DNA from 3 places in the Gudongella sp. DL1XJH-153 genome. Region 2 is predicted to be linked to each of the others. Evidence: riboswitches for the same ligand, from Rfam matches in the RefSeq annotation. Region 2 holds a riboswitch; each other region holds the start of a gene.
What was found. Region 2 has a riboswitch for molybdenum cofactor ahead of ACOEN1_RS03295 (aldehyde ferredoxin oxidoreductase family protein). Riboswitches for the same ligand answer to the same signal wherever they lie in the genome.

Region 1 (5,439 bases), on a different contig from region 2:
GGACTTTTTTGATTCCAAGGTCCTTCTTAATCAATCAAATGAAAGTATGGCTCCAGACCTTCCTTGTTAGGGTACCCTTCGATTATTCTTCTGCCGTCAAAACCACACATCCAGTCTATGAATTCTATTGCTTCCCGGTATTTGCCTAAATCCTGTGAATGTCTTCTGACAGCTATTGCTGAAAATATGTTATCAAGCTTTGAATCAAGTTCGTCCTTGTTCCCTGCATAAACCCTTAAACTATCATTGTGTTCCGATAGCTTGTAGCTTGTGGAATCCACAAGGGTGTATCCGGACTTCTCAAAAGCAATATCAAGGCATTCCATATTGCTTGCTATTCTCCCACCTACAATTGTGTTCCTTTCTTCAGTAGGTATCCCTGCCTCATGCCATAGCTCAAGCTCTTTCTTATGGGTTCCCGAATTGTCTCCACGGCTTATGAAAAAAGAGTCCGTCAAGGAAATCTGTCTGAAGAAAACTTGAATTCCAGCATCAACCTTAATGTGCCTGAGTCCTGCTGGATCAGATTCCGGGCCAACCAGATAGTACCTGTTCGCCATGATATCCCTTCTATAGCCTCCAAAGCCTTGAGTCATAAAGTCCTTTTCCTCATCGGGGCTATGGACGAAAACAATATCCACATCACCGGATCTTCCTATTTGAAGGGCCTTGCCACTACCAACGGCAATGTGCCTTACCAAGGTTCCCATCTTCATGAAATATTCCTTTTCAAGCACATCCAATAATCCTGTATCAATTGGTTCCATTGAACTTGCCATCAATAGGTACTTAAGGGAATCTCCACCCTCAACTTCCTGTCCCTTGCCAACCTCTTCAACCTTGTTTTGGATAAGTGCTGTCAGTTGAATATCAACAGAATCTCTGATAGCCTGATAGTGGTTCAACATTTCCCTGCCTTCCTTTGTCAGAGTTGCTCCTCCACCCTCTGAACCTCCTACCTTTTTATCAAGAAGCTTAATACCCAAAAGCTCTTCAGTATCCTTTATTAGTCCCCAGGCATAACGGTAGGAAATCTTCATGTCCGACGCAGCCTTGGATATTGACCCCTCCTTTTCAATATTTTCAAGCAGTGAAAATAGCTTGTCCGTGGAAATTTGCTTCTTGTTCTTAAGCTGTATATATAGCTGAAATCCATCCCATTTATTTTTGTTCATTATTCTCACCCCAAACCTATCCTTTATTCGATTTTATGCCATTTAGATATTAAAATCAATAGTATCACCTGGAGTTAACCTCATACAATATTTGAAAACTAATACTATTCGTTATGCTTTCATTGACATATCGATATAGATTAATTATAATTACAGGTAAATAAACAAGTATTTAGCCTGCTCCGAGACCTTGTTTCTAAAGTGTATTAGATGCCATGAAGCAAGGTCCGGCAGGGTAATATGGGAAACCGTATTGCCTCCCATTGTGGAAAGGAGAGTGTTTGGCATTATAGATTATTGCCATATTTTGACACAGCTCCTTTTATTAAAAATAGGAGTTTTTTTGTCGGAGGTGATAATTAAGAAATTTGAGGTTTTTGTCTTTTCAAAATCATGAAAACAAGCTAAAATTAAGGAGATGATCATGTGAAATTCAACAAATTGAACCTATTGATTTTACTTATTATTCTTGCATTACCATTGGTTACAGCCTGCAGCAGCAACTCAGAGCCCACTCCAGCTGAGGAGCCAGCGCCAGTTGAAGATCCAGCGGAGGAACCAGCAGAAGAACCTGATGTGTCTGACGATTACGAGGAGCTCACAAACACCGAGCTTATCCTTGCGACCACAACAAGTACAGAAAACAGCGGATTGCTAGATTTCATCCTGCCAACATTCAATGAGCTATTTGGTATTGATACCAAGGTTGTCGCAGTAGGAACTGGTGCAGCACTCCAGATGGGTGTCGATGGTGAGGCAGATGTAATTCTTGCACATGCCAAGGCTCAGGAGGAAGAGCTTGTAACCAATGGTGATACACTTGAGAGATTCGATGTAATGTACAATGACTTTATAATAGTTGGTCCTCCTTCAGACCCCGCAGGCCTTAAGGAAAATGCGTCAGCTGATGTAAACGCAGGTTATGTGTTGATTGCAGAAAGCCAGGCTCCATTTGTGTCAAGGGGCGACAATTCCGGAACAAACATCAAGGAACTATCACTTTGGGAAACTTCTGGGGTTGGGACACCTTCAGGTGATTGGTATATAGAAGCTGGTCAGGGGATGGGCGATGTTATCCTTATGGCAAATGAAATGGAAGCATATACCATGACTGACAGGGCTACTTACCTTTCAATGCAGGAGAATGTAGACCTTGAGATACTTCTTGAGGGAGACGAGATTCTTTTCAACCAGTACGGAGTAATGGCGGTTAATCCTGAAAAGGGAGATCACATAAACAATCCCGCCGCACAGAGATTTGTGGATTGGATATTGGCACCTGAAACTCAGGAACTGATTGCGGAGTTTGGTGTTGAGGAATATGGGGAGCCTTTGTTCTTTCCAAACGCCAAATAGTTTAGACCAGAAATGTAGATACTCAACTTAACCTTATGAGTCAAAATCTTACTGCCCCGAAAGGGGCAGTATTAAGGAGTTTTCCATGGATAATTTTGTCAGTGGATTCAGAGATGCCTTTCAGCTTATTATCAATCTTGACCCGGAATTTTTTGAAATAGTAAGGTTGTCAATGATTGTATCCCTTACAGCCACATTTCTTGCTGCCATTGTTGCCATTCCATTTGGTACCTGGTTGGGAATCAAGGAATTTCCAGGAAAGAGAATTCTGGTAAGGATAATCTATACCCTAATGAGCATGCCACCTGTTGTAATAGGACTGGTTCTTTTTCTGCTGTTCCTTAGAAATGGTCCATTGGGGGAATTCAGACTTAACTTCACTGCAACGGCCATGATTATTGCCCAGTTTGTTCTAGTAACACCCATTATCACAGGTGTGGTGTTCAATGGAACAAAGGACAGGGGCCCAGATATTCAGGACCTTGCAAGAACCATGGGAGCAAGCCCAACACAGACAGTTTGGCTTCTTATCAAGGAATTGAGGATAAATATACTCTCAGCTGTAGTTACAGGATACGGTAGGGCTATGTCTGAGGTAGGTGCAGTAATGGTGGTGGGTGGAAACATCAAAGGACATACCAGAATCATGACAACCACAATTGCAATGCTAAGAAACATGGGGGAATACTCCCTTGCCATTGCAACGGGTATTGTACTATTGCTGATATCATTTCTTATAAACTCACTGCTATATCATTGGCAGCAGGAGCGTTGATATGAATATTACAGTCGATTCACTGACAAAAAAATATAATGACAAGGCGGTTTTGGACATATCAGAAATGGAATTTCAGGAGGGTTGCCTATGGGGCATCCTTGGTCCAAACGGTTCCGGTAAGACAACTCTGGTCAGGATAGTAGCGGGACTTCTGGTTCCTTGCTCAGGAAATGTTCTCTATCAAGGCGATAAGTATAATGATTCAATAAAAAAAATGATGACTCTTGTATTTCAGAGGCCATACCTTATAAGATCAAGTGTATACGAAAACATAGCATACCCCTTGCGGATCAGAGGCATATCGGAACAGGATATCTCAACAAGGGTGAATGAACTGATAGAATCCTTTAATATTCACTCCATCCGTAATCAGAAGGCTTGGACCCTTTCCGGCGGGGAAGCCCAGAAGGTTGCTCTTGCCAGGGCTCTTGTATTCAAGCCCAGGATTCTTATTCTGGATGAACCAACCTCAAACATTGACCCTGAATCCATAATGCTGCTGGAGGAAAGAATCCTTGATTACTACAAGAAAGAGAAGCCAACTATACTGATGGTAACCCACAATATACAGCAGGCCAAAAGGCTCTGCAACCGGATTGCATTTATGAATGAGGGACAAATAATAGACAGCGGAAGCCCCACTGAGATATTTGGATCTGGCGCAATGCCAAAAATTAAGGAATTTATAAGAAAAGGACTAATCTAACAAAAGCCCCACCTGGTCATTCCAGGTGGGGGCTTTGCTGAACTGTTATATGCTTTCAATTCTCCAGTCAATTGGCTCCATGCCATTTGATTGGAGAAATTCATTTGTCCTTGAAAATGGTTTTGAGTCGAAAAATCCTCTATATGCTGCCAATGGGCTGGGATGGGGGGACTTGATTATGTGGTGCCTGTTCTGATCAATCATTCCTTCCTTGGCAATTGCCTGGCTTCCCCACAGAATAAACACCATGGGCTTTTCCCTCTCATTAAGTAGCTGGATTATTCTGTCCGTGAATATCTCCCAGCCCTTTTTTCTATGGGAATTTGCCTGTCCGGCCCGAACTGTAAGCACTGTATTTATCATAAGCACCCCTTCCCTGGACCATTTTACAAGATATCCATGATTGGGTATTTCATAGCCCAGATCATTCCTCAATTCCTTGTAGATGTTTACAAGTGAAGGAGGTGGAGCTATACCAGGCTTTACACTGAAGCATAGCCCATGTGCCTGTCCAGGACCATGATAGGGATCCTGCCCAATCACAACAGCTTTTACATCGTGATAATCAGTATAGTGAAGTGCATTGAAGATGCTGTTTTTGTCAGGATAAATAGTCTCATTTTTGTATTCATCTATAAGGAACTCCCTAAGGGTTTTGTAGTATGATTGCTCCATTTCCTCCTGAAGCAGCTCCTGCCAGTTATTTTCAAATATTTTTTTCATAAGGCACCTCTCATATTTGGAGTAGATAGTCCACAACTTCAGGAACTCTTCTTTCCTTTACATATACTCTGGGGAGTCTTTTCGTAAGCATGCACAGAACCGATGCCGGTATCTGGCCAATCTCTTGAGCAACATCTTCTATGGTTATTTCAGAACCAGCCTGTACTCCCATCAAGACTACCTCATCTCCTCGTTCTACTTCAAGTCCAGTCACATCTATCATCATCTGATCCATGCAGATTTTTCCTATTATGGGCACCCTTTTACCCTGTACAAGTACATGCCCCTTATTGCTAAGCTCTCTGCTCCAACCATCTGCATATCCCACAGGAATCGTTGCAACCTGGATTTCAGACTCCGCTTCGTAGGTAAGCCCATAGCTTACTTTTTCTCCCTTTTGAAGATACTTGACATGTGATACCTGGGCTTTTAGACTTATGCAAGGCTTAAGTGGCAGCGTTTCCCTTTTTGCATCAGGATATGGATATATTCCATAGAGTATTATTCCAGCTCTTACCATATCGAGCCCAAAGTTTGGGAAGTTCATAATGGCAGCACTGTTGCTTACGTGCTTTAGTGGTATGTTTATATCCTTCTCATATAGCATTTTGCAGAATGCCCTGAACTTCTTCATTGATTCTCTCGTGTAATCATGGTCATCATCAGCTACAGGGAAATGTGTAAACATACCCTCAATAATT
Region 2 (5,439 bases):
TTTACACAAAAAAACTGCAGACCAATTTATGATTGCCTGCAGTCCTTGTAATATTCTATAGATTTGGTATGACCTTGGTGATAAAGATTTCCACCAGATCCTCGTCAAACTGGGCTCCAGCATTTTCCCTAAGCTCCCTTATGGCATCCTGGGCTTTCATGGCCTTTTTGTATGGTCTATGTGAGGTCATGGACTGGTAGGCATCCGCTATTGAGATAATCCTGGCTTCAAGAGGTATCTCCTCTCCCATAAGACCCTCAGGGTAGCCTTTTCCATCATACCTCTCGTGGTGAAAGCGAATGGCTTTGGCATACCTCTCATGGTGTCCCAGAATTCTGAGTATTTCATAGCCTGCCTGGGAGTGCCGCCTGATGATTGTCTTCTCTTCATTTGTCAACGCTTCCTCTTTATTGAGTATTTCCTCGGAGACTATTATCTTGCCAATATCATGGAGCTCAACAGCCTTTTTAAACTCCTCAACCTCTACCTGGGACTTGCCAAGCTCCCTGTAAAGAGCTGCTGCCATTAGGCTGGTCTCTTCGTTATGCTGCCTTTCATCCTGGAATTTTTTTCTGTTCTCCTCAAGGAAATCCAGGATAATCTCCCTTTTCACATCCTGGTTGTTCCTGTGCTTGTTTTCGTACATATTGGAGTCCGCATACCTTAGGTTGTCATCGATTGATTCATCCTCAGCGGTCTTGGTGGAGAATCCAACCGCAAGTGAAAGCCTAAGGGATTCAACCCTGTGATAATGTCCATTTCTTTGGATTCTTTCCTTGATTTCTCCGGCCTCCTTTGCTGATGTCTTCGGAAGCAGTATCAGGAATTCATCCCCACCGGTCCTTGCTATTATATCATCGGCTCTGAGGGTTTCATTTAGCAGCTTGGCAGCTTCCCTTATAATGCGGTCTCCCATTTCATGTCCAAAGATATCATTGGTCAGCTTCAGGTTGTTCATGTCAACTATCATGACAGTAAAGGGAATATTCCTTGAGGTATCCAGCCGCTTAATGGCATCCTCGATATATCTTCTGTTGTAAAGGCCGGTGAGCTCGTCATGGAAGCTCAGGTATTCAATCTTCTCCTGCTTTCTGACAGACTCGGTGATATCCCTGAATACTATGACATGCCCCATGACCTGGCCGTTTTGTAGTCTAACTGTTGCGATGCTGTTGTTAAGGATCACTTCCTTTCCAGAGCCTGTGACCATGAGTGCCCTTCTGTGGTTACCGTTTCCGGTTTGTCTTGTCACTGCCAGGATATCCTCAGGATCTCCGCTTTCTGGATTGCGCAGGTCAAATACATCCTTCAGAGGCTTTCCCTGAGCTTCCTTAAATGTCCATCCGGTCATTTCCTCAGCTACTGGGTTTAGAACAGTAATCCTACCCTCCACATCAGTTGATATGATCCCATCCTCTACGGACAGCAGAGTTGACTGGAAGATCTCCTTTTCAAGGAAAAGCTCCTGTTCAGCATTTTTCTGGGCTGTGATATCCGCCATGCTACCAATCATCCTCACGGGCTTTCCCTTCTCATCAGTCAGAAGGGTTCCCCTATCCCGAATCCAGATGGTTCTGCCATCCTGCAATAGCATTCGGTGTTCACTGTAGAGATTTTCCTGTCCGTTCATTGCCCTGGCAATATTGTCCCTTAGCTTGTCTTCATCCTCTGGATGTGCCTGGGCAACAAACTGGTCTATCCTATGGAAGTCAGAGTCATGGGGGACCCCCATGATCTCACACCACTTCTTGTTGTGCCTTACAACTCCCTCTTCAAAGTGCCAGTCCCATAGACCTTCACCTGCAACATCAAGTGTTATTCTCATTGTCTCTTCCCGGTCCCTAAGCTTCAACTGGATGTTTTTCTTGTCAGTTATGTCATCAAGAACTATGGCCAGATATGACAATCTTGGTCTGTATACAGACAGGTTCCACCATCTGCCCATTTCCTTAACATGGTATTCAAACTGCTTGGATTCTCCACTTTCCAAGACTTCATCTATTTCTTTCGTGTCAAGCTTATTACTTATGGACACAAGCTGATACAATGATTTCCCAATTATCTCATCCCTTGGCATGGATGACATGCTCTCAAAGGTATTGTTTACATCGATTATTTCATAATCCTTGAAATCCTCATAGTCCCTATTGGCTGCCCTCACCAGAATGAAGCCCTGGTTCATTTCATCTATCAGGGTTTTCTTTTCCTTTTCATTTTCCTCGGCGATGCTTCTTAGTCCTTGTTGTTCCCTGATGAATTTCTGGATAAACCTGACACCAAGAAATTGGATTATAAGGAATACAACTGCAAGAACAAGAAAATACCTTAGGTACAGGCTTCTCCTGAACTGCATCAAGGGTCCCAGAACATCCCCTTCATCCATGCTGATTGCAATGGTCCTTCCGATAAAATCACTGTGAATATATGAAGTAACCCTTCCATTTTCCCTGATGATGGAATCACCCTGGTTGCCTGGAAGAAAGTCGATGTCATAGCCTCCCGCTTCCATCTGCCTGATAATGGGACTGATGTCTGTAAGCACCACATCAAATCCGAGGATATCCTCCCCATCCATTATTGGAGACTGAACCACCACAACCCCCTGGGAGTAATGATTCATCATTACTTCTGTCACGTCCCAATCGATGTAATTCTTTATGTTCCTGTCAGGGCCAACGACATGGATGATCTGTCCGTTCGCAAGAACCCTTCCGGCGGTTCTTGACCTGTCAAATACTGCAACTCCCTCTTCATATCTGGGTATCACATAGTCCCTAAGCTCCTCAAAGGTGGTCTCTCCGTCCAGATAATCTCTCATGTAATTTTTTATGCTTGTCCTGCTTGATAGGGACCTTGCATTGTTGCTTATATTTATCAGGGCTTCATTGAGTACCTGGTACTTGTTGTGGGCAGTCAGCTGAAAATCGCTGAGAACCCCCTCCTCAAGGCTTGATGATATTGGTTCCTTTATTCCAATGTATATGGAAAGGAAAACAACAGCTACAACTATCAGGACTATCATCCTTATTCTCTTATGAATCTGCTTCAAGTCTTCCCCTCCCTTTTTCTAAATGATAATATGATAATTTCAAATTGAATATAATTGTCTGAATTTCAGTAAAAATACAAATTCCCATACCTTATTATTCTAGCATATAATTATCAATTGGTCATTATGAATGATATTTGTCAAATCTTTCGGATACTTATGTAACAGAAATACTGGGAACGATTCTTTTATTTTTAACTCTTTTCCCTCCCTGTCTTTCTTGTATTAATGTATTGAATTTATGTTCACAATCTGATACTATTAAGGTGTAAATAGAACATATACTCCGATTCTGTCTTTCCCACATCATGGTTGGCACAAATCGGAAGCTCAGAACACTGGGCCAGAAAAGAGATTTTCTGACCTGCCATGCTAGCAAAGGGGTTATTCACTGAAGGTGGATAATCCCTTGTTGTTTTTTTGAATGGAAGCATTGATGGCGGACGTTTTTTATCTTTTGAGAATTAGAAGGAGGGGTTTCAATGAGTACGGTAATTGGTAGTATGCTAAAGATCAACCTAAGTGACAGAAGCTCAGAGGTGCTTGAGATTGACAAGGATTGGAAGGATCTCTATGTAGGTGGCGAGGGCTATGCAGCAAAGATACTTTACGACCACCTTGAAGCAGGAATGGATCCCATGGATGAAAAAAATATGCTTGTGTTCACAACCGGACCATTGACCGGCACCAGAGCTCCCTCATCAGGCAGGCTTGTGATAGGCTACAAGTCGCCCCTTACAGGGACCATAGGCATGACAAATGTTGGTGGCCACCTTGCCCCCATGCTCAAGCGTGCAGGATATGATGTTATCATCATAACCGGCAAAAGTGATACTCCTGTCTACCTTTACATCAATGACCAAGGAGTGGAATTTAAGGATGCTGCCGCTCTTTGGGGCAAGAACACCGAGGAGACCGAGGATGCAATACGCCAGGAGCTTGGAGAATCCAAGGTGAGAATCGCTGAAATCGGTCCTGCCGGAGAGAAGCTGTCCCTTATGTCATCAATAATGATTGACAAGCACAGGGCGGCTGGCCGGGGAGGCCCTGGGGCAATTATGGGAGGAAAGAACCTGAAGGCTGTAGCGGTTTATGGTACAGGCAAGCTGGATGTTGAAAATCCTGACATGATGGACCAGTTCTCCAAAAGGGCACGTGAGGAGCTGGATGCTGAAGCCTTTGTAAGGGAGGAGCTGAAGCCATTTGGAACCCCATCATTTACAGACTCAATCAATGCTCTTGGTCTACTGCCCACCAGGAACTGGCAGCTGACCACCTTTGATTCCGCCATGGACAAGATTGGTCACAAGGCCTACCATGATAATTTGAAGGTGAAGGCTTGGGCTTGCTTTGGCTGTCCAATCGCCTGCGGAAGGCACACAGAGATAATCGACGGGGAGTATGCGGGTGAATCCGGCGGAGGTCCGGAATATGAAACCCTTGGTGCATTTGGTTCCAAGTGCTTTGTGGATGACCTTAACGCCATAGTGAAGGCTGGATATATATGTAATCGCATGGGTCTTGATACCATATCAACGGGGCAGACAATAGCATCTGCCATGGAATGGTTTGAAAAGGGGCTCATCGACAAGGAAACAACCGGCGGCATCGACCTATCCTTTGGAAATGCAGAGGCAATGGTCAAGATGACAGAAATGATCGCAAACAGGGAAGGTTATGGAGATGTACTTGCCGAGGGATCACTGAGGGCTGCGAGAAAAATCGGTCCGGAGGCTGAGAAGTATGTTTTCCAGGTCAAGGGTATGGAGCTTGCATCCTGCGGCGTAAGGGCCAGCAAGGGAGAATCCCTTTCACACCTTATCTCACCTAGGGGTGCCGACCACCTTAGACCCTATGCTTCAGTCATAGACTCCTTTGGATACCTTGAGCCCGAGCTTGGAATCAATGAGAAGGTATCGCCCTTTGAGGATGAGAACAAGTGGTGGGTCAAGCCCTTTATGGAGCTTTCAATGATGACCAATCTCCTTGGGGTATGCCTGTTTGCAAGCATCACCCTTGCAGTGAAGGGAAGCACCTGGACTGGACTTTACAATGCCGCCACTGGTGATGACAAAACAATGGATCAGATGATGGAGGCAGCTGAAAGGGTCATTAACCTTGAAAGATTGTTCAACGCCAGGGAGGGCTTTGGAAGAAAGGATGAGAAGCTTCCAGCTAGACTTACCCAGGAACCCGCACCTGACGGCCTAGGCAAGGGCCAGGTTGCAGATGCCGAGATCATGCTTGATGAGTTCTATGAAAGCATGGGCTGGGACAAGGAGACCGGACAGCCAACTGATGAGACATTGGTTAGGCTGAAGCTTAAGTAAAGAGATAAGAAGGGACGGTTATTTTGTATTAAAGCCATAGTTTGGCTTGAAAAATGACCG
Region 3 (5,439 bases), on a different contig from region 2:
TGCAGTAATGAGCATCTCAAATCTAGCACTTCTTTGCGGAAACGTTGGTATTGAATCAGCGGGAGTAAATCCACTTAGAGGGCAGAATAACGTTCAGGGAGCCTGTGACATGGGAGGACTGCCAGCAGATCTTCCAGGCTACCAGAAGGTATTCAAGCCTGAGGTGCTGGACAAGTTCCAGGATAACTGGGGAAGCAAGCTTTCAAACAAGGTTGGCCTAACAATAACTGAAATGTTTAAGGCAATTGAGGAGGATCAGGTCAAGTTCCTCTATATCATGGGAGAGAACCCAATGGTATCAGACCCTGATACAAACCATGTGAAGAAAGTCCTGGATCATGTTGATTTTATGGTTGTGCAGGATATATTCCTTACTGAAACTTCTGAAATGGCTGATGTCGTGCTTCCTGCGGCAGCTTTTGCAGAGAAGGACGGAACATTTACAAATACTGAAAGAAGGATTCAAAGGGTAAGAAAAGCAGTTGAGGCTCCAGGAGAGGCAAAAGCAGATTGGATAATCCTTATGGACATCATGAACAGAATGGGCGATGAGACCAGGTATTCGGATCCTGCAATGATAATGGAAGAAATCGCATCTCTGACTCCTTCATACGGAGGGGTAACATATGAGAGGCTTGAAACAGAAAGTCTTCAATGGCCAGTTCCAGATCAGAATCACCCTGGAACAAAGTATCTTCACAAGACTGCAATGGCAAGAGGCAGAGGATTGTTTATGCCGGCTGAATACGTAGAAAGTGCTGAAATAACATCTGACGAGTATCCGCTTATCCTTACAACTGGAAGAATTCTCTACCACTATCATACAATGACCATGACAGGCAGGGAGGATGGGCTTAATAAGCTGGCACCGAATTCTTATGTTGAGATAAATGAGGCTTCTGCAAATAAGTTGGGTATTGAAAATGGAGACAGGGTAAAAATTTATTCAAGACGTGGAGAGTTGGAAACAACTGCTCTTGTAACAGATATAATCGAAGAGGGAGTAGTATTTATGCCATTCCACTACACAGAAGGAAAGGCAAATATTCTAACAAATTCTGCAATCGATGAAATAGCAAAGATTCCCGAGCTAAAAGTAGCCGCAGTAAGAGTTGAGAAAGCGTAGAGGTGATATAAATGAAATATGAACAAGTATTGAGATATGCAATGCAGATGGAGCTTGATGGAAGCAACTTTTTCAAGGAAAAGGCTGATAAATTTTCAAATGCCACAACAAGAAAACTGTTTCTGACTCTTTCAGAAACGGAAATCGAGCATTACGAGTACCTTAAGAAACAGCTCGAGAGCTATATGGAGAATGAAACCTTTGACACAAGTGAAGAAGTAATGGAGCGAGAAGAAGACATCTTCCAGGACCGTGAAGAATCAGAGCATATTGAGGCAACCTTGGTCGAGTCTGATATCCCAGATCTTACTATCCTTAGAATGGCTTACCTTATTGAAAAGGATTTTAAGGAGTTCTATGAGAATGCAGCACAGAATGCAGACGATGATGGAATAAGAAAGGTTTTCGAAAAGCTTCAGAAATGGGAAGAAGGTCATGAAAGACTTTTCAAGTCTGAGTACGACAGAAGAATGAAGGAATATATGACACTTCCATGGGGAGGCTAAATATGTTTAAGGTTGGGATTATAACATCCAGTGACAAAGGCGCAGCAGGAGAAAGAGAAGATGTTTCAGGTGCTGTTATAAGGGAAATGATTGAAAATAAGGGATATGTGGTCATCAGGCAGGTAATTCTGCCTGATGAAAAGGACCTTCTTTCAGAAGAAATGAAGAATATGGCGGACAATCTTGGAGCCCAGCTTATTCTTACAACGGGTGGAACAGGCTTCAGCAAGAGGGATGTAACACCTGAAGCCACAATCCAGGTTTGTGAGAGGATGGCTCCGGGAATAACTGAAGCCATAAGATACTTTAGCCTTCAGATTACACGGAGGGCAATGCTTTCCAGGGCAACGGCGGGAATAAGAAACAACACTCTAATTATAAATCTGCCGGGAAGTCCCAAAGCTGTTAGGGAATCATTGGATTTCTGTTTGGATAGCGTGCATCACGGTCTGGAAATTCTAACGGGCAGAGATTCGGAGTGTGCAAGAAAAGAGGACTAGCCATGAAAAAGTTTGGAACTGCCATAATACTTGCAGGCGGTAAAAGCACCAGAATGGGTTTTGACAAGCAGCTGATCAAGATTCAGGAAAGAAGACTTGTTGAAAGTCTGATATTAAAGCTCAGGGAGGAACTTGACGAGATAGTCATTGTCACAAACAAACCTGAGTACTATATTGGCTTGGCTGATATTATAACCGGTGATGTTATAAAAGATAAGGGACCACTGGGAGGTATCCATGCGGGTCTTTTAAAGTCTGCATCAGAGTATTCATATGTGGTGGCTTGTGATATGCCTTCCATCAATCTAGATTATATCAGACACATGAAAAACAGGATCCATAAGTCTGATCCAGTAGCTTGTGTAACCAGATTCGGGGAATGGATTGAGCCATTCAATGCTTTCTACAGGAAGGATCTTGCAATTCATATGGAGGAGTTCCTGGCAACAGGGAAAAGAGCGGTTCATACGATGCTGAAGGATTATCGGGTGGACTTTGTACCGGAAAAGGAAGCCAGAGAGTTCAGCCCTGAATGGAACATGTTTTTCAATCTCAACACAAGAGAAGACATTCAGGAATACCTGCAAAGGAATGAAGGACATGAGATATAATCTGAAGAACAAGGTGGATGTTGAAATAATAAAAATCAAAGGGAGTAGAAGGGATACTCTTATGGATCAGGTCATAAGGGAGTATCCCTTTACCATATACTTAAACGACCAGGAGATTATCACACTTCTATGCACACCTGAGGATCTGGAGGAACTTGCAACAGGCTTTTTAATATCTGAAGGCTTTCTTGATGATTTCTCTGAAGTGGAGAACTGGAGTCTTGATAGTGAAAAAGGGATCATCAATATGCATGGAAACATTAAGGAAAAGCCATTAAGAGAAAAACTCAGGGGTAAAAGAACAATAACCTCAGGATGTGGAAAAGGCACTTCCTTCTTCAATGTTCTGGACTCATCAAAAAGCAAGAGAATAAAGAAAATTATGGAAATATCCCCACAGAATGTGGTACAATTAATGATAGAATTTAACAGTCGGAGCTCACTATTTGATGATACCGGGGGGGTTCACAGCTGTGCTTTGTGCAACAGGGAAGAAATTCTTGTGCATAGAGACGATATCGGCAGGCACAACGCACTTGATAAGATCCTTGGATGGGGTCATATTAATGGGCAGGAGTTCGGTCAGACGATGGTTCTTACTACAGGAAGAATTTCATCTGAAATGATGATAAAGATTGCCCGAAGAGGGATACCGGTCGTAATCTCAAGATCCGCGCCAACGTCGCTGGCAGTGGATTTGGCCAGGGAACTTGGCATTACCCTTGTAGGATTTGCAAGAGGAGACAAAATGAATATCTATACGAATTTTCCGAGCATTGATTTCTAAAGCTGATGCCATGAAACAATGCCGCTGGGTAAAGGAGAAATCCTGACGCCTCCCGTTTGGAAAGGAAGATGTTTATTAAGCAACCTTTCTTTTTGGGTTGTTTTTTTTATACTTGAAAGGTGGTACTAAATGGAGTTCTTTAAAGTTGTTTCAGTCCAAGATGCAAGAGAATTGATAAAAAAGGAATTTGGAGAATACAACCTGGGATTTGAAGAGGTAAACCTCTTGCAATCACAGGGAAGAATTCTTTCTGAAGATATCATTTCAAATATAAATGTCCCTGAATTTGACAGGTCGACTGTAGATGGTTATGCAATCGTTGTAGAGGACAGTCATGGAGCCACTGAATCCATCCCAAGTATCTTGGAGATACTTGGAGAGGTAAGAATGGGAGAGACACCTGAGTATAATCTCAAGAGCGGCCAGGCGGTTTATGTTCCAACTGGAGGCATGATGCCAGAGGGGGCTACGGGGATGATCATGATAGAGAATACTGAAAAGATGGATGAAGATACTGTTCTTCTTTTTAAGCCCATCAGCAAGGGTGAAAACATGGTATTTAAGGGTGAGGATATTAAGGCTGGTCAAGCTGCTCTTAAGGCCGGAAGGAGAGTCGGGCCAAATGAAGTGGGAGTCCTTGCAAGCCTTGGCATAAGAAGTCCAAAAGTTGTTAAGAAACCAAGAGTTTATATTCTTTCTACAGGCGATGAGGTAATCGACCTGGATGAAGAGCTGGAGATGGGAAAGATAAGAGACATTAATTCTTATGCCCTATCAGCTATGATAGAAGAAATTGGTGGGGAAGTGGCAGGTCGTGAAATAATCAAGGATGATTACAATCTTCTTCTTGAGGGTGTACAAAAAGCCCTGAAGATGGCTGATGTGGTTCTGCTGTCAGGTGGAAGCTCTGTAGGAACCAGGGACTATACCCACAAGGTAATTACCGATCTTCACGGAAAAGGAGTACTGGCCCATGGACTTTCAATTAAACCAGGAAAACCCACCATTATTGGAGATGGAAAAGGCAAACTTATTATTGGATTGCCTGGCCATCCAGTATCATCCATAGTTGTGTTCAAGGCTATTGTAGAGCCATATATATTTTCCCTTTTGAAAACGGAACCCAGAAAGATAAAGATGGAAGCCATAACCACTCACAACTTTCCATCATCACCAGGAAAAGAGACCTACCATATGGTAAGCATAAAGGAAGAAAACGGACAAACATTTGCTACACCAAGCTTTGGAAAATCCGGGATGATTACTCTCTTGTCAAAATCAAGTGGATACATTGTAATCAAGGAGCATGAAGAAGGAATAGACAAGGGTGAAAAAAGGGAAGTGTACCTGTTTTAAGAGAAGGAGATGATGATATGAAAAGAAACACTTACATAGATAATGTAGATGTTGACAAGGCCACAGAGCTATATTTGGAAGAACTCAATATAGAGGGGGACCTGGAAGAAGTTGCTGTCGTAGATTCTCTAGGAAGAGTCACCTGGGAAGCGGTGTATGCAGCGGTATCATCTCCTGGTTACAATGCATCTGCAATGGATGGGATTGCTGTTACCTCAAAGAATACTGAGGGTGCAAATGAAAGCAATCCACTAACCCTTATTGAAAGGGAGGACTTTAAGTATGTCAACACTGGAAATCCAATCAAGGAACCCTATGATTCGGTGATAATGATTGAGGATGTCCTGAAGAGGGAAGATGATCAGGTTCAGATATTAAGACCTGCCTACCCTTATCAGCACGTAAGACAGATTGGTGAAGATATTGTTGCAACTGAAATGATAATACCATCCAGACATAAAGTAAGACCAATGGATATTGGAGCGCTTATTTCCGGCGGGATAAAAAAAGTCAACGTATATAAAAGGCCAAAGATCGGTATTATCCCTACTGG

Region 1: it holds a riboswitch for molybdenum cofactor, as region 2 does, so the genes downstream of both, ACOEN1_RS05845 (substrate-binding domain-containing protein) here and ACOEN1_RS03295 (aldehyde ferredoxin oxidoreductase family protein) in region 2, are expected to answer to the same signal.
Region 3: it holds a riboswitch for molybdenum cofactor, as region 2 does, so the genes downstream of both, glp (gephyrin-like molybdotransferase Glp) here and ACOEN1_RS03295 (aldehyde ferredoxin oxidoreductase family protein) in region 2, are expected to answer to the same signal.

What each region holds. Positions count from the first base shown of each region.
Region 1 covers NZ_JBMEMN010000010.1:57,628-63,066, forward strand. The annotation lists gene ACOEN1_RS05840 (substrate-binding domain-containing protein) at 27-1,175, opposite strand; molybdenum cofactor riboswitch at 1,344-1,467, shown strand; gene ACOEN1_RS05845 (substrate-binding domain-containing protein) at 1,602-2,531, shown strand; gene ACOEN1_RS05850 (ABC transporter permease) at 2,617-3,306, shown strand; gene ACOEN1_RS05855 (ABC transporter ATP-binding protein) at 3,308-4,015, shown strand; gene ACOEN1_RS05860 (uracil-DNA glycosylase) at 4,061-4,738, opposite strand; gene alr (alanine racemase) at 4,749-5,439, opposite strand, start outside.
Region 2 covers NZ_JBMEMN010000004.1:49,618-55,056, forward strand. The annotation lists gene ACOEN1_RS03290 (diguanylate cyclase) at 56-3,049, opposite strand; molybdenum cofactor riboswitch at 3,322-3,449, shown strand; gene ACOEN1_RS03295 (aldehyde ferredoxin oxidoreductase family protein) at 3,532-5,379, shown strand.
Region 3 covers NZ_JBMEMN010000010.1:44,328-49,766, reverse strand. The annotation lists gene fdhF (formate dehydrogenase subunit alpha) at 1-1,126, shown strand, start outside; gene ACOEN1_RS05790 (ferritin-like domain-containing protein) at 1,138-1,632, shown strand; gene ACOEN1_RS05785 (MogA/MoaB family molybdenum cofactor biosynthesis protein) at 1,635-2,132, shown strand; gene mobA (molybdenum cofactor guanylyltransferase) at 2,135-2,743, shown strand; gene fdhD (formate dehydrogenase accessory sulfurtransferase FdhD) at 2,733-3,530, shown strand; molybdenum cofactor riboswitch at 3,499-3,613, shown strand; gene glp (gephyrin-like molybdotransferase Glp) at 3,660-4,886, shown strand; gene ACOEN1_RS05765 (molybdopterin biosynthesis protein) at 4,904-5,439, shown strand, end outside.